Regions from separate parts of the Psychrobacillus sp. PGGUH221 genome, predicted to be linked through region 1. Evidence: riboswitches for the same ligand, from Rfam matches in the RefSeq annotation. Region 1 holds a riboswitch; the other holds the start of a gene.

Region 1 (8,373 bases):
TTGTTTTAATGTCTTATTCTTTGTCATGAGCTAACTCCTTCAAACTTTTGATTAAACATCGTTCGGAGTGTTAATTTATCAACTTTACCTTGGATAAGAGGTATTTCTAAAATTACTTCTATATAATCTGGGACTTTGTATCCTGCGATTTGCTTTTGGCAATACCCATATAACTCTTGTACATTTTCTTTACCTTCTAAAACGACATATGCAACAACTTGTTCACCAAATACTCGATGGGGTACTCCAAATACAACAGCTTGTTTTACATGTTCATTACTCAATAGTACTTTCTCAATTTCACCTGGGATAACTTGTTGTCCGCCTTTTTTTATTATTTCTTTTTTTCTTCCTATTATTGAAATTTTATTAGAATCGGACTCTCGTACTATGTCCCCCGTTAAAAACCAACCATCTGTATCATAAGCCATTTTTGTTAATTCTGGGTTTTGGTAGTAATGTGAAAAAGCCGCTGGCGATTTTAACAAAAGTTCATTTTCACTTAATTTATATTGAATACCCTCACCTACGGTAAACTCAATTTTTTCTCTCAAATTACAATACATAGCTCCCCCAATCTCAGAGCTTCCATACATACCGATAAATTCACAAGTATCCATATTCATAAACTGATCAACAATTCCATCCGTCATCATTTCTCCAGTCAAAGAAACAATTTCTAGATTTTTCAGTACTTGGGGATTAAGAACGTTGGCAGCTTGATAAATAGACTTAAAAATTGAAGGAGTACTTAATATCTTATTACACTTTTTCTTTTCCAATAACTTAACAATTCCTTGTAGATCATACCGATCAGGAAATACAATCTGTGCCCCGCTATATATACCACTAAGTAAAGCACATATACCAAAAACTGAGTTTGGGGGTGCATTAAGAAAAATTCGATCTCCATGCTGCATTTTATTCACATTCATAATAAATTCAAGTGAAAATTGTAGGGTTTCAGCACTAACAACAATACCTTTAGGAACGCCAGTGCTCCCTGAAGAGCAACAAATAAAATCCATTTTCTCTGCATTGAATATTCTATTTGATCCAGCAAATTCTTTTGTTTTCCAATTTATATAATCGTCTGTCCTGAAAATCTTCGTATTTTTCTCACTCTTATCAGCCCATAAAGAAAAAGTATCAATAAAAGAAAACCCATCTACTTCATCCACTGTAAATACATAATGAGGGTCAAGCGACTCAAGAACTGCGGTTAAATCTTCTTTACGAAATTGGGAACTAAGTGGCACTATTGTTCCTCCAAGCTGATTAATTGCTAAAACAAGCGATAAGTACGAAAAAACATGAGGAATCAACAACCCGATTTTCTTCCCCGTTAAATCTTCGTGCTGGAGTATATCTATATAGAGTTCCATCGATGATTTTATGTCATTGGCCGAATAATTACTTGAAAACGTAGATAATACGACCCCATCATTATTGTTTTGGAAAAATATTTCCTTAATTGTTGTCATTGTCTTCTCCTTTTGTGATGGCAAAATATATGCCCCCAACAGTTTTAAGGTCTTCTGCTAATAAAAATCGATTAAATTCAACTCCTGTAACCTCTGCTAATTGAATGAATAAATTAACTAATTTTAAAGAATCTATACCTAAATCGTCTTGAAATTTAGACTCTTTTTTAATATTGTCAATAGGAACATGTGCTATTTCTGAAATATGCTTAGCAACGATTTCAAATGCAATTTTCATTGTTCTCCCCCAAGTTTAACCATTTCTTTGAAATTTCCCGGACTTCATGAAGTTTATTATTACAGCAATGACCTTCTTCCGCATATTCAACAAGGTGTTTGGGTTCTGGAAGACTTATAAATAACTTATAAATGTCATCATCTGTTACCATTACATCTTTATTTCCATGAAAAAGGAGGACGGATTTACATTCGGTTACTTCAATTAAATTAGGTAATATATTCGTAGGTTTTTCCGTTACATATTCCAATCGTTCTTCAAAATAACCTGGTATTGATGCTTTATTCGCAATAGGTGGACTGACAGCTATTGATTTAAAGACCAACGGATGTTTACTACCATGAATTGCCCATGCAGCACCTGAGCTTGTCCCAAATAAGCTAATCTCTAAATTAGGAAAACTTAAATGAGCATAATTTATAATTTCATTAAGAAAGAGATGCCAAAGATTGTTGGTAGCTATTACATTGTTGAGTATGAATGACTCCCCTTGCCCAGGACCATCAAAACTGATCGTGATAAATCCTAATTTAAGAAAATGTTCTTCATACGTGTACAGTTCTTCTTTACTGGAGTCAATAGGGTTAATGATTAACATACAACCTTTGTAATAAGTTGGTATTCGTACTCTACCAACACAATAATGGCCTTCTACGGATACTTTCACTATTTTAGTATGCACATCGGATATATAATCAGCTTTTTTGAAAAATTCAATGGATTGTTTGTAAAATCCAATTTTTTCTTCACAACGATTCGGATAAATCCATTGCATGAGATTGTAATAGAGACCAGCCTTTCGATAATATTGTTCTGCCTGTATAAACTGGTAATTAGCACGAGAAAGGAGGGCTTTATTCTCATATGAAAATGCACATTGTTGAAAATAATTTATCCAATCATCAATTTCAAAAAATTGATTTTTACCTTTATTAATATCTTCAAGGTCAATTCCATGAGCTATCCATCTCTCCCAAAAACCATCAAATAACCTGGCTGTCATAATTGTTTTTTGTATGGTCATTTCTTGGTTCAAGTTTGTTTTCAACATTCTCATTTTCTCCTTTTAATATCAGGATTAGGGTAGACCCACTTGTTGAAGTTTCTAAAACGAGTTGATCCGCCATTTTTAACATCAAATTAAAACCTTGACCCATTGATTTTTTTGTTGAATATCCTGCCATTAAAGTAGTTTGAGGCAGGATTTTAAGTGGAAATCCTTTACCAGTGTCTTCAATAATAACCCGTAATGTGCTTGTTATTTCATCCTGGTAAATAAGTAGCTTTCCATATTCAGCATGCTTTAGCACGTTAGTTACAGCTTCAGAAACGATTAACTTATAACTCATCATTTTTGAGGGTTTTAGATTTACCCGTTCAAAAACTTCTGTTGCGGCGTTTCTAGCTAAAGGGATATCTTCTCTTTGCTTAATTTCTGCTTCACATAAGAGTTTGCCAGACTTATATCGAATAAGATCAGTTTTTTCAACCAAAAGGAAATGACCTTGCGAAGCAGAATATATGACATCTCGGTAAACATTCCATATCTCTTTTGATTCGGAGTATGCTTTTTCCTGTAAATCTTTCTCTGTTTGCACTTCCCTTATTACACGAGATAATACTTTGGTATATGCCGGGGAGAGATTTAATTGTTTAATTTCTTCCTCTATTAATGAATCATTCTGAATCCATAAAGTTGCAGATTGGGCTAATTGCAAGATAGTTTCTGCTTCAGGCTCAATGTGTTCTTGGTAATCTTTTTGAATAAATGGTTTTAAGAAAAAAAGATCTATTTGCTCCTCATTCACACTTAGATTTTTAGCCATTTGGTAGGCAATCCATCCTGTAATTGTGCTCTTTTTCACATTCTCAAATGATGAAAATTCTTCAAGTTTTGGGTATACCGTTTGGAGAGAACTATCGTTTGGTTTAGGGACTTTGCGAAGAAATTTTGAAATTGAATTTTTCAATTCCCCCCGTACCTCCTATTATAAAATTCCGTTTGGTGGCATGATTGTAACTTCATCAACTGAAGATTGTTTTGGCTGATTTATTAAAAAAACTAAATATTCAGCAATTGATTGGACAGGAATCATCTCTGCAAAATCTGGTTTTGGTTCAATAGAATCCCAAAAAGAACTACTAACTGCACCAGGAATGACCGATGTTAATCGAATTCCTTCATGTCTCAATTCAGCTTGTAATACTCTTGTTAATCCTAAAACACCAAACTTAGAAGCAGAGTATCCACCACATCCTGCTAGCGCAGTCGTTCCTGCCACAGATACTAAGTTAAGAATTTGTCCTTCCTGACTATTTCTCATATTTTTGGCAACATATTTGCAAGTCAAATATGTTCCTCTTAGATTTACTGCAATCATTTGATCGAAATCCTCAGTTTGCGAATCTACAATATTAGAAAATACGCCAAGTCCTGCAGCATTGATTAATACATCAATTTTCCCAAATTTATCAATGCTTTGTTGTACGAATCGCTTTACTGAATCTTCAATTCTTACATCTACGTTTAACTTCAATACAGCCTCTCTTGAGAATTCTTCATTTAAGACAGATGTATCTCTAGCACCTAGAACAAGTTTGTATCCCAATTCATCTAATAATTGTGCAGTTGCTCTACCAATCCCTTTACTTGCCCCGGTTATCATGACAACCTTGTCTTTACTTTTCAGAGTTTCCATTTAGTTAGAGTCTCCATTTCCAGCATACTCAAAGAAATTCTTTTCTGTTTCCCACAAACCTGTTTTTTGCAAATTTGGTAGATGAGGAGAAAGCATGTCATAGATGACCTGAACAACAACTTCTGAGGTTGGGTTTAAATCTTTAAATTCTTCAACATCAAGGTTCAAATGTTTATGATCTAACTTATTTAGTACTTGAGTTTCAACAATATCATCTAATCTAGCTAAGTCGACAATCATACCCGTAATTGGATTAGGTTCTCCACTCAAGGTCACGTCAAGATAATAATTATGTCCATGCCCAAAGGGATTGTTACATTTCCCGAATATGTTAAGGTTCTCTTCCTTAGTAAGTTTATTGCTGTGTAGTCGATGAGCTGCACAGAAATGATATTTTCTAGTCAAACTGACCATATTTCCTTCCTCCTTTGTTGCAAATAAAAATGGATTCTCATGCAACTGTAATCTATGAAGTTCACAATCTTTTAACACCGGTGAAATTGTTTCCCACAAATAATTCACAATATTCTCCGTGGTAGGTATTTTATTATGAAAGTATGCATTTTCTTTATTGATAAATTTTCCATCTAGTTCGCTTTCAACGATTTTTCCAACTATATCTTTAATATCAACTGTATTGACTACAATGCCTGATTGTGTGCTTAAATTGCCCTTCACCATAACTTCTAATTGATAGTCATGACCGTGACCGTGTGGGTTACTGCAAAGACCAAACACTTCTTTGTTTTTTTCCTTGCTCCACTCTGCTACTTCATAGCTGTGCATAGCAGAAAAATCAACTCTTCTTGATAAGTAACGCATACCCTTCCCTTTCCCCCTATCGTCGACCAGATTCAAGACTTCTTTCAAACTCTCTTATAAGAGAGTCATTTTCTTTAAATACACCCTGTTTAACAGTAGTAACTGTTGATGAACCTGGCTTTTTGACACCACGTGCGCACATACATAAGTGCTGTCCTTCTACACTCACAATGACTCCTTTTGGATTCAACACATCAAATATTGCATTTGAAATTTGTTGCGTCATTCTTTCTTGCACTTGTGGACGTTGAGCTGTTAATTCTACTAATCTTGCAAACTTACTTAATCCAATAATTCTTTCACTTGGCATATAACCTATGTGAACTTTCCCAAAGAAAGGGATTAAGTGATGTTCACAAAACGTGTAATAATCAATATCTTTTACTACAATCATTCCATCATATTGCTCACCTTCAAAAGTAGTTGTTAATGCTGTTCGTGGATCGATACCAACACCCGAAAATACTTCCTTATACATTTTAGACACACGCTTAGGTGTATCTAACAATCCTTCTCTATTTGGATTTTCCCCAATTTCCTCAAGTATTCCACGTACATAACTTTCTATAATTGCTTGCGATCTTGTCTCAGTTAACATACTGTTTCCTCCTTTTTTAAATTAATATATAAAAAAGTCCCCCCAAAAATTGGGCGGACTCAAAGAGACTATATCAGAGTGTCTGATTAGTCTAATTTATCTTAGAAACCAATTCTTTTCGGCAACCCGGCGATCTTAGTATTAAACCTTAGACCCGTGGCTTTGCGTCCTTGCCTTTCGACAAGTTTTCTATTATCGAAGAAAAATATAAGATTTTATATCTTATGTACTTCTTTATTCTATATATATAACCTAAATGTACTAAAAAAGCAATACAAAATTAAATATATCTTTAGGTACACTTAATTAATACTAGAAAACAAAAATTAGGCCTTTAGGCCTAACCTTGGTGGTTCAAAAATCAAAACAGACTAATATTGGAATTTACATTAGCGAAGATTTAAGCTTTTTAAGATAAAAACTACCTTTAAAACGTCCTCCCTAAACAAAACTAATCGCATTAGTACTTCAATATATATCATTTAATCTTTGTTCACAAATTCCATCGCTAATAAGATTATTAATACTGGTCAAGCAAGTCAAAATCTAGCAGTGCAAGTCTGATTTTTTTACTTTAGAGGTTAAATTCATTATTCTTCAATTATTTAATACAGTTAGTTAGCCAATTATCACCTACAAAATCGTCTAAAGTATTCCAAACAGATAAGTCTCATTATAAACAAAAAGACTACTTGATTTCGTTCATCAAGCAGTCTTCTTAAAATCACCATTAGGAAAGCTATTCTTCAAAATGTCACTAAAATACTTCCGATGAATATAAAATAATAATAAAGAAATTAAGTACTTGTCTTTCTTAAGATAGTTTTATTTTATAGTTAAACGGAATATTTTATACCGAACTGTTGTAAACGAGCCATAAATTGGCCGTCGCTTAGGGGCTTATCATAAAGATAACCTTGAACAAAAGAGCATTGATTCTCTTTCAAATAGTCTCTTTGTTCAATAGTTTCTACCCCTTCTGCAATTACGTTTATTTCCAAATTATTAGCTAGCACAATAATAGCCCTAAGTGTAGCTTCACCTTTTGTACTTCTTCCTATACAATTTATAAAAAATTTATCTATCTTTAATTTTGTTATTGGCAAATTAGTTATATAAGAAAGATTTGAGTATCCTACACCAAAATCATCAATGGCTATTCCAATTCCAGCTCGTCGTAAATCATTCATATGATTTTGAATGCTAGAAGAAGAAAAAATCTGTGTATTTTCTGTTATCTCAATTTCTAATATTTCTCTTGGTATTGAGTGTTTTTCCAACTGGTATAATAAAAACGAAATAAATGAAGGCTCTTCCAATAAACTTGACGAGACATTAAATGAAATAAAACCAGAAAACCCTGTTATTTTTTTCCATTTGTTGTATATTAATAAACAGGTATCAATTATATATTCTGTTAGCATCCTGATTTGATCAGTTTCTTCTGCAATAGTAATGAATTCATCTGGTGAAATAAAGCCAAGTTCAGGATGGTTCCACCTAGATAACACTTCAATTCCTACAATTTCATTTTTGATTATGTCTACTTGCGGCTGGAAAACCGTATAAAATGCTTGTGTTGAAATTGCCTCTTTCAAACTTTTTTCAATAATAAGCCTTCTATTTAAAGACTCCAACATTTCGCTTTCGTATCGTTTCCATTGATCACCCTTAATATTCTTTGCTTCATACATTGCGGTGTCTGCTGCCGTTATTAAAGAATCTACACAACTTCCGTCATTTGGAAATACACTAACCCCTAAACTAGCAGATGTATTTAAAGGTGGAAAATTAACTATATTAATAGGCTTTTCAATGACAGATAAAATTTGATATGCGTCACTTTGGATTTGTTTGGCATCAACATATTCAGTATAAAGGACAAATTCATCCCCACCAAATCGTGAAAGAAAAAATTTATTTGGAAGTTCGTGTTTTAAGCGTTTAGAAATCTCTAATAAAAAATAATCACCAATGTCATGCCCATATGCGTCATTTACAATTTTAAAATTATTTAAGTCTAAAAAGTATATAACAAAAGGGGATGCATCTGCGATCTTTCTTTCTAATTCCTTATACAGGAAAAGTCGATTAGGTATTCCTGTTAAGTAATCATGATGAGCGGTATCCCATAATTTATCTTCTTTTGCTTTTTGCTCATTAATATTAGTGAAGTATATTGAAATTCCTCCATTATCTCTTGGATAAGCATTTATTTCAAACCAAGTCTCCAATGGTTTATAGTATTCCTCGAAACTTGTCTTTTCACGTTTATACATCGTTCTAGTATAGTTTTTTTCGAAAGAAGTGTTAAGAGCATCAGGATACCTTTCCCAAACATTTTCTCCTAGCAATTCCTCTCTAGAGGTGAATAGTAATTTTTCACCTTCTTTATTAATATAAGTAAATTTCCAATTTTCATCTATAGCTATAAATGCGCTTGTCATGCTCTCCAAAATGTCATATACTTCAAACCGTTCATATTCGTCCTTGCTAATGTTCCTTTGGACAATCATGGCACCAACAATAATA
Region 2 (8,373 bases), on a different contig from region 1:
TATTTTATAAATATCACTTTGAAAGAAAAAGTATAAGTATATTTATCCCACTGACCTATATAACAAAAGTCCTTACTAGCTATTTACAAGTCATATCCTTTCACCTGTTTTTTCAAAATTCAAATAAAATATAAGGATTATGTTTTCAGTTATCTAAAATTTTTTATACAATTAGTAAAAATAGGATATTTGGAACGAAAGATTTGCACGTTAGGAGGTAAGTATATATGCGAAGTAACAAAAAAGCCTTAGCACTCGGACTAGGCATAACCTTTTTAATTGGAGGATGTAACATGGACACTGAGAATACAAAAAGCTCTGAAAAAGAAACAGTAGCCGCAACAGGAGGTCACGGAATTGCTTTAAAGACAGAAAACCTAGTGAGCGTTCAGGAGTATTCAGGTGAAGAATATGCATTAAGGAATGGCGAGGAAACAGATAAAATCGCAGAAGCAAATCGCGATGAAATTGAAGTAGCAGTAAAAAAGTTCTTCAGTGAAAAATATAAAACAGAAGTAATTGTCCATAATTTAGTAGGTGCGGTTGATGGTGTTTCAGTATTCGTAGAATCAGTGGGAGAACCACATTTTCATGCATTTGCTATTGTTCCGATAGATGTACAAAATAAAACAGTAAAAACAGACAGCGTGTGGTCACAGGAAGGCCAAATAGAAAATGCCTTATCAGGCGGATTATTTGCAATGGCTTATGACGAGGAAATAGCCAACTTAAATAATTTTATGAACCAAATAACGAAAGAATACCCTGTTGTTGGTAAAACTAAAGAGGCGGTAGAAAAAACGGATTCTGGTTACTCGACTCCCTATTACTATATGAGTTTTTTTACTGACATTTTCGACCATCTTAACTCTATGTACTTAGAAAACCAAAATGTAAGTAAAGAAGAGCTCAGAAATTTCCTTGATGAAAATAAATTTGAAACAGAAGCTGTAAAAATTACTATCAATCTATTCATGAAAGAAAAAGATGTCGAACCAGATAAAGTTACCTATTCTCAGATAGTATCTGAAATCGAAAGTATGAATGGTTTGCCAAGGGGTGCTTATACTCTTTTATTACACGATAATTTAATTAATAGCAAGTACGGAAATGGTTTAAAAGATAACAGTATAGAGGAAACTACGATTAATGAAATTATGAAGGAATAGGAGAATATAACCTATGACTATTATAAATAATATAACTCGTCCGAATACGAATGACAGAGATTTAGTGGAGCTAGCAGGCTATCATGCATACCAAAAATACGAAGTTAATGATATCCTACAAGTTAATGGAAAAGAATTTTATGTTATTCATACACTTTACGATACATCCTCTGGGCTAGATGCATTAACCATTCAAAATTTTGAAACGAAAGAGCTATCCGTTGTATTTGTTGGGAGCGAACAACTTGACAAAGACTGGATTGGGACTAATACAAAGTTGTTAAGCGACGTTCCTCCCGCTCAAATTCAAGATGCAAAAGCTTATTTTCAGCATATGAACAATAAATATGGGGACATTTCTTCTGTCTCAGGAAATTCACTTGCTGGTGCTTTAACGAACGCTGTAGCCATCGAAAATCCTCAAGTAAAAGCCGTGACGTTAAATCCTGCAATACTTCCATCTGGTATGGTCGATCCTACCAAAGATTATACCAACATTACAAATTACTATAGTAAGTATGATTTTCTAACTGGTACAGAAGAGTCTATTGGAATGGGAGATCGAATTCCAGGCAATAAATACGGAATAAACAATGGAATACCAATGTTCTCAATGCTAGGGTCCAATCATACTGGCTACGTAGAAGCAGATACAGAAGGAAATTTTAAAATAGAAATAGGCATAAAAGGTGAGCCTGGACATGGATTTATTTACGTAGGAGCTGATGATCATATCGTAACTAGTATATGGACCGGTTCTCCTTTGTATAGCGGACAGACTGAAAAGATTCTAATAAACAAGGAAAATATGCTGTTGCTTTCCGATGGAATCAGGGATCATGTAAAAGGCCGTATCACTAATGTCAGAGATTATATCGGAAATTCTGTAAGCATAGTCTCGGATGAAAGTGCTCGATTTAATCAACGAGTTACGAGGCTGCAGGAAACTTTTCAATATATGTTTGAAGAGCTTGCTGGCGATCCGGTATTTAATGGTATTGCTAAAACAGGAATGACTATTAAAGAGTGCATAGATGAGCTTATATTACTTCTAGATTCAGCAGAGGCTAGGTGTAGAGTTCTGAATAGCATTTTAAACTCAAAGCCAGCAGAAATAATTGAATTTATCTTTTCGATTGATATAGATGTTGAAGGCCTCTTCGCTCCTGCAAAAGCATATTTACATCAGTTAAAAGTAGATGTTGATAACTTAGTGGCAAACGCACAGAACATTGTTCAGCATGATATTCCCAAGTTATTTGAAGGAGGGAAAGACCTCTTTGTAGATGCGGTTGTAGGGGAACTAAACGCTCACTCTAACATCGTCAATGAAAATAAGGATAAAGTATATAAACAATTAAATGCTTACGAGACTCAGGTTCATGACATAGCAATTTCTTTTCACAACAAAGACCGTAATTTGGCAAGTTCTATTCATTCAGGTTCTACTTTAGAAGATGGCGTAGATTCCGTGCAAAATACAGAAGTTTTTACGATTGAGTCTTCTTCCTATGTAGTAGTTGGAATGAAAATAAAAGAGATTCAAGTGGAGCTAGCCCATAATCATATGAATGCAATCGGAATATCCATATTAACTCCAATACTATTGGGCTTAGAAGCATTGCTATTTTTAATAGAAACTGCATTGTCAGGAATTATTATCGCAGTCAAGGCTGCTTTAAACGTCGGTTTGTATGGAAACCCTGTAAGCTTACTCATTAGTTTGTTCACTAATTACGAGGAAAGAGTTAGAAGAGCTGTTCAAAGTGCGTTAGAACCTCTTGAGGAGATGGAAGTAACTGTGGAAGGTCTCCGAAAAGGTTTTGGTAGAATGATTGCGAATCTTCCTGAAATGCTGAATAATTTTAAACCATATATCGATACAGCCATTTTTGAACCTGGGAAATATGAAAATGTACGACTATATAATGTCTCTGCTTTAGCCATACTAGATGAGATGGAACTTCTATTTAACGACATTATCTACCAATTATCTGACGAAAAAGCTAATGCAATTGAAGCTACATTAGAAATCTCACAGAACGTACTTGGAAATATACAGATTTTAAAAGAACAGGTACATCGTGTAACACTATAGATTATAATGACTGAAAATTTAGATATTATTATTAATAAAGAAAAAGACAAAGGGGATTTACTCCTCTTTGTCTTTTTTCCCGTTATTCGATTTTTCCTTGTCTTTATTCCCTTGTTGTTTAGCCTCGGCTTCTTGTTTCTTTGCTGCAGCCTTTGTAGCCTCTTCTTCAGCTTTCGCTGCTGCTTCTTTTTGTTTAGCCTCAGCTTTTGCTTTCGCTTCTTCAGCTTTAAGTGCGGCTTCATTTTGTTTAGCTTCTGCTTTTGCTGCTGCTTCTTTTTGTTTAGCTTCTACTTTCGCTACTGCTTCTTTTTGTTTAGCTTCTGCTTTTACTTTCTCTTCTTCAGCTTTTTTAGCTAATTCTTCAGCTTTTAATTTTGCTTCTTCCACTTTTTTAGCGGCCTCTTGTTTTTTCTCCTCCGCTTTCGAAGATGCATCTTGTACTTTTGGTGCAGCTGGTGTCTTAGTATCTGTAACTTTAGGTACCATAACCGCTGAAGCAGTTACTGGTTGTTCCGTAGATTCTTTTTGTACTTCATTTTCCTCTTCTAGAGGTATTTCTTCTTTTGAATCTGTTGTGTTTTCATCCGCAACAGCATCATCTGATTCTACTTCTTCTATCGGTTCCTCAGATTCAGTGGCTTCTTCCTCTGAAGTTTCTTCTTTCTCTTTTTCAAGCTTAGCTAGTTTTTTCTCTATCTTTTTAGCCAATCTTTCTTCCGCTTTTACAACATTTTTAGCAAGTGCTTCTTTAGCTTTTGTATTTTCTACTTTTTCTAATGCTGCTTGTAAAGCAAGAAGATTTGAAGAGAATTTTGCTTCTAAATCAGCATAAGCCGAATCTACTTCGGATTCTTCTCCCGTTGCATCATCTTCAACAGCTGGATCATCTTCATTAGCAACTTCATCCGGATTGTCTTGTTCTACACTTTCTTTATACTTAGCTAAAGCCTCGTCTTGTTGGTCAATCGCTAGTTGTAGTGTTTCAATTGCTTTCTCTTCATCACCTTGCTCAAATAATGCTGTCGCTTCTAGAATTCGCTCTTCCGCTAATGCGCTAAGCAATTCTGCTTCTTTCATGTCATCGAATGTGAAAGCCAATTGAACACTTTCTTGCAATGATTTAAGAAAATAGAAAAAATCACCGGGTAATAATGCAGGTTCTTCCGTATCATTTGTATCATCCGTAACTCCAGATTCCACTTCTGAGTCATTCTCTACTGTTGTCGTGGAATCATTCGTTTCTGCAAATGAAGGACTAACACCTACAAAAAACACAATGAAAGCAACAAACATAAATGCAAGCAGTGTTTTTTGCAAATTCCCTTTAAAATTAGACATAAAAAAACTCCTCTCTCCTATTAAAAATAGAAATACAAGGAAGAACTGTGAATTGAACTTTATTTCAAGTTTTCATCCATATTCTTCGGTAGTTCAGCCACCATAGCCGTTAGGCGTTAGGTCTGAAACTTTGCGTCTTCATCTTTCGACAAATTTGCCTTTTTCGGAATAAGTACCTACATCTAAATAATGCATGTCCCTATCAAGGATAATTATATATTACTAGATTATAGATATCTATCTATTTTTAACTAATTTTCCTGCGTACTTTCGGCTAGGAGAAAAGCACCCCCATTATTTGTGTGTTCACTAAAAAAGGTACGTTGTAAATGACAAATATGGGCTTAAATTGAGGGTTTCTTCGGTTGGGGAGCACCTAACTACATTTACTTTAACAATGATGTTGTTAGATAGAAGAAAGGTAATCAACGTGTCCAGACAAAAAGCGAGTATGTGAACGATTTCGTTCACATACTCGCTAAGAGATACCTCGAAGAGTTTTTCAGTTGCCCTCATAGGGTGCTTTTTTATACACGTAAGTGCAACTATGTTACTGTTCCATTAAGCTTGTGACAGATACACTTTGTTTATTTTCTGGTTCATCAAGGGAATGGATTGTCGCTTTTCCATTTTGTTTGTCTACATGTTCAATATAAATATTTTCACCGTTATAGGTTACATTAATCATATCAGGCGAAAAAACAATTTCTTCTGCGCGTTGTGCATTCATTGCTTCTACCTCCTTTTAAAATTCAATCGTTATTATATTTACCCGATCTTACTTATATATACTTAACAAATCAGCATTCACTTTGCCCTTTCTTTATTTCTTTAGAAACTTTCTTCAACGCTTTTTTAGATCCTCTTTCCATGTCATGTTGGAATTTCCGTTCTTTGTAACTTATAAATAAAGTACTGACATCATATCCTTCTGGATAAAGCTCTGTAGCTTTTACTTCAAGCTCTATTCTTTTTGCATTCACCTTTATAATTTCATTATTATAGAACACTAATACATTATTGAAATTGTCCTTTTTCTCATACACAATTCCCGAATCGTTCTGTTCCATTATTTTTACTCTGTCCCCTATTTCAAATTCATAAGTGTGCTCTTCCCTAGTTGTGATTTGTACCGGCTTTTTAACTTTATTGTCTCTTACCCGTTCTAAATCATAATTTTTATTTTCAATATAGTGCTGTGCTTTTTGCAATACCTTTTCACGTAAATTCATTTTCTTTGAAATCCAAAGCGCGTTACTATCTCCTGACTTACCTATTAAAAGCTTATACATCGGCTCTAACGCTTCACTGTTAAATTGCATTGCTGCATTTATGAAGTCACTATGAATTTCCGAATAGCGTTTTATTTCTCCGTAATGAGTGGTAGCCACTGTAATACACCCCATTTGATAAAATTCCTCCAGGATAGCAATGGCTAGTGCGGCTCCTTCATTCGGTTCGGTCCCACTTCCAATTTCATCAAAAAGTAGTAGCGTGTTATTCGTGGACGCACTCATAATCTCTGAGATATTTTTCATATGAGATGAAAAAGTACTAAGGGAGTTTTCAATGCTTTGATTGTCACCAATATCTACATAAAGATGATCAAACACTGCTATTTCTGTACCTTCATCGGCCGAAATATGAAATCCTGACATGACAGCTAATGTTAATATTCCAATCGTTTTCAAAACGACAGTTTTTCCACCAGCATTTGGTCCTGTAATAATTAGGCTACGATAACCTTTTCCTATCTCGAAATCTAACGGCACAATATTTCCAGACAAAAGCGGATGCTTACAATTCGTCAGTTTAATATATCCATGATTATTTAACCTCGGCTCGATTCCATCCATTCTTTTACTAAACTTCGCCTTCGCAAAAATCATGTCATACTGACCAATCAGTTCAATATTGATGTTTATTTGTCTATTTTCCTCTAAAACACTACCTGAAAGAGTCGCTAAAATTTGGTACTCCTCTATAGACTCCTCTGCTTTAAGCACAGCCAATTCTGCATTTAGTTTTGAAATTGCAGCAGGTTCAATAAACACCGTAGATCCTTTGGAAGACATTTCAACGATTGTACCAGCTACCTGATTTTTATAGGAAGCTTTTATAGGAATTGTAAAACGATCATCCTTTTTGCTTATAAAAAATTCTTGAATATACTCTTTATTAGTACTACTCTTCAAAAACTTATTTAACCTTTCTTCAATTTTATCTTCGACTTTATCTATTTGATTTCGAATTCGTTTCAATTCTTTACTCGCTTCCGAATCTACTCTATTCCCTTTTATAGAATAATTAATGTTTTCTTCGATATCTCTAAATTCCATCATGGAATGAGAATAAGAATGGAGAACTGGAGCAAAAAACTCCTTATCCAACATAAACTTCTTTATCGTTCTACATCCTCTCAAGAAGTCAGATATAGCAACTAACTCAGAAGGACTTAAAATCATTCCCTTTTCAAGCTTTTCCATTTGCAAGTTTATATTGGAAACACCTTTTAAGGGAAGATGACTTTCAGCATCCAATAGCTTTCTTGCCTCTGTCGTTTCATTTAACCTGTTTTGTACCACCTTAATATTCGTGCTTGGTTGAAGCTTATCAAGTAATTCCTTGCCTAAACTACTGACACAGTGTGATTTCACCATTTCCTTTAATTCGTCATATTGTAATTTTTCATATGTCATCATATTCATGTGTAACCCTCCTTAAATTTAAAAACAGAAAGCTCCCGTTTAGTTGCTAGCCCCTGCAGAAACGCTCCTCTGCGACAAGCTTTGCGCAGGAGCAAATTGGCATTTGACCTTAGGCGAAAGCGCCTGAACAATTTTCTGAGTAAAACACTTGCTTGTCATTAATAAAAAAATGCCCGCAAGAATCTCACCTACCATTCCAAGTTCACGTTAATTCGTAAAATGGATAGAAAGCTCCTGCGGGCATTCGCCTAGTGATTTGCACAAGGCATTTAATCATCAACTAACAAGCAATGAAAGAAAAAAAAGCATGGCAGGACAAATCCCGCCATGCTTTTCGATCTAACATACTTGTATGTTAAACGAATATATGGAAAAGGAAGCAGTCTTTAAGGTAGGTATTCACAATGCTCATAGACACTGTGAAACAAGGCATACTTAAATAAACTGGAATATAACCAGTTCTTAAAAGCCTTATTAAACTAAATCAGTATTAGTTCATACCTACTTCAGACATACTTCACCACACCTTTTATAAGAATATTTTCAATATAGCATCATTTAAAACGAGAGTCAATCGGGCACATTATAATCCCCAATCTAATTTTAAGACATCTTTGAAAGCCAATAGAATCCATTAGGCAACAGGTTTACCACTCCATTCAATTTTCAATGCAAACATCTTAATTGTTATTAACACTTCTTTATGAACGATATAAAGAAGTGTTTTTCGATATAAACAGTCTTTAATACTTATACATTAGTATCTTAGACTCAAATCTAATAAGATTCCAAAGTACTATTTTTACCAACTATACCCATTTTCACTTGCATGCCTTAAAATTTGGTAACTATAATTATAATATGAAAATAATTAATGATATGGGGATGAGGTAAATGAAGAAGGCGTTTTTGTTTTTAGGGGTATCAATAACCATGATTTTAGCAGCATGCGGTGATACTAAAGAGTCAACGGAAGATAAAGAAGTTTCCGATGCAAATGTTTCAACAGAAGTTTCAGCAACTGAAACAGTAAATGCAGAAGACAGTGATCAAAAAGATG

The links. A riboswitch is a leader RNA that binds a small molecule or an ion and turns the genes downstream of it on or off. The one in region 1 is predicted to bind cyclic di-GMP.
Region 2: another riboswitch for cyclic di-GMP. It lies ahead of PGC35_RS18460 (DUF5667 domain-containing protein); the one in region 1 lies ahead of folE (GTP cyclohydrolase I FolE).

Annotation. Positions count from the first base shown of each region.
Region 1 covers NZ_JAQMHQ010000003.1:286,540-294,912, reverse strand. Annotated here, with positions in the region: gene PGC35_RS07350 (methyl-accepting chemotaxis protein) at 1-27, opposite strand, end outside; gene PGC35_RS07345 (class I adenylate-forming enzyme family protein) at 24-1,484, opposite strand; gene PGC35_RS07340 (acyl carrier protein) at 1,471-1,722, opposite strand; gene PGC35_RS07335 (alpha/beta hydrolase family protein) at 1,706-2,773, opposite strand; gene PGC35_RS07330 (ATP-binding protein) at 2,706-3,692, opposite strand; gene PGC35_RS07325 (SDR family oxidoreductase) at 3,711-4,421, opposite strand; gene PGC35_RS07320 (6-carboxytetrahydropterin synthase) at 4,422-5,243, opposite strand; gene folE (GTP cyclohydrolase I FolE) at 5,260-5,841, opposite strand; cyclic di-GMP riboswitch class I at 5,959-6,042, opposite strand; gene PGC35_RS07310 (EAL domain-containing protein) at 6,678-8,373, opposite strand, start outside.
Region 2 covers NZ_JAQMHQ010000011.1:94,760-103,132, forward strand. Annotated here, with positions in the region: gene PGC35_RS18450 (DUF1672 family protein) at 294-1,169, shown strand; gene PGC35_RS18455 (SA1320 family protein) at 1,183-3,267, shown strand; gene PGC35_RS18460 (DUF5667 domain-containing protein) at 3,325-4,605, opposite strand; cyclic di-GMP riboswitch class I at 4,690-4,774, opposite strand; gene PGC35_RS18465 (small acid-soluble spore protein H) at 5,156-5,335, opposite strand; gene PGC35_RS18470 (endonuclease MutS2) at 5,406-7,313, opposite strand; gene PGC35_RS18475 (hypothetical protein) at 8,208-8,373, shown strand, end outside.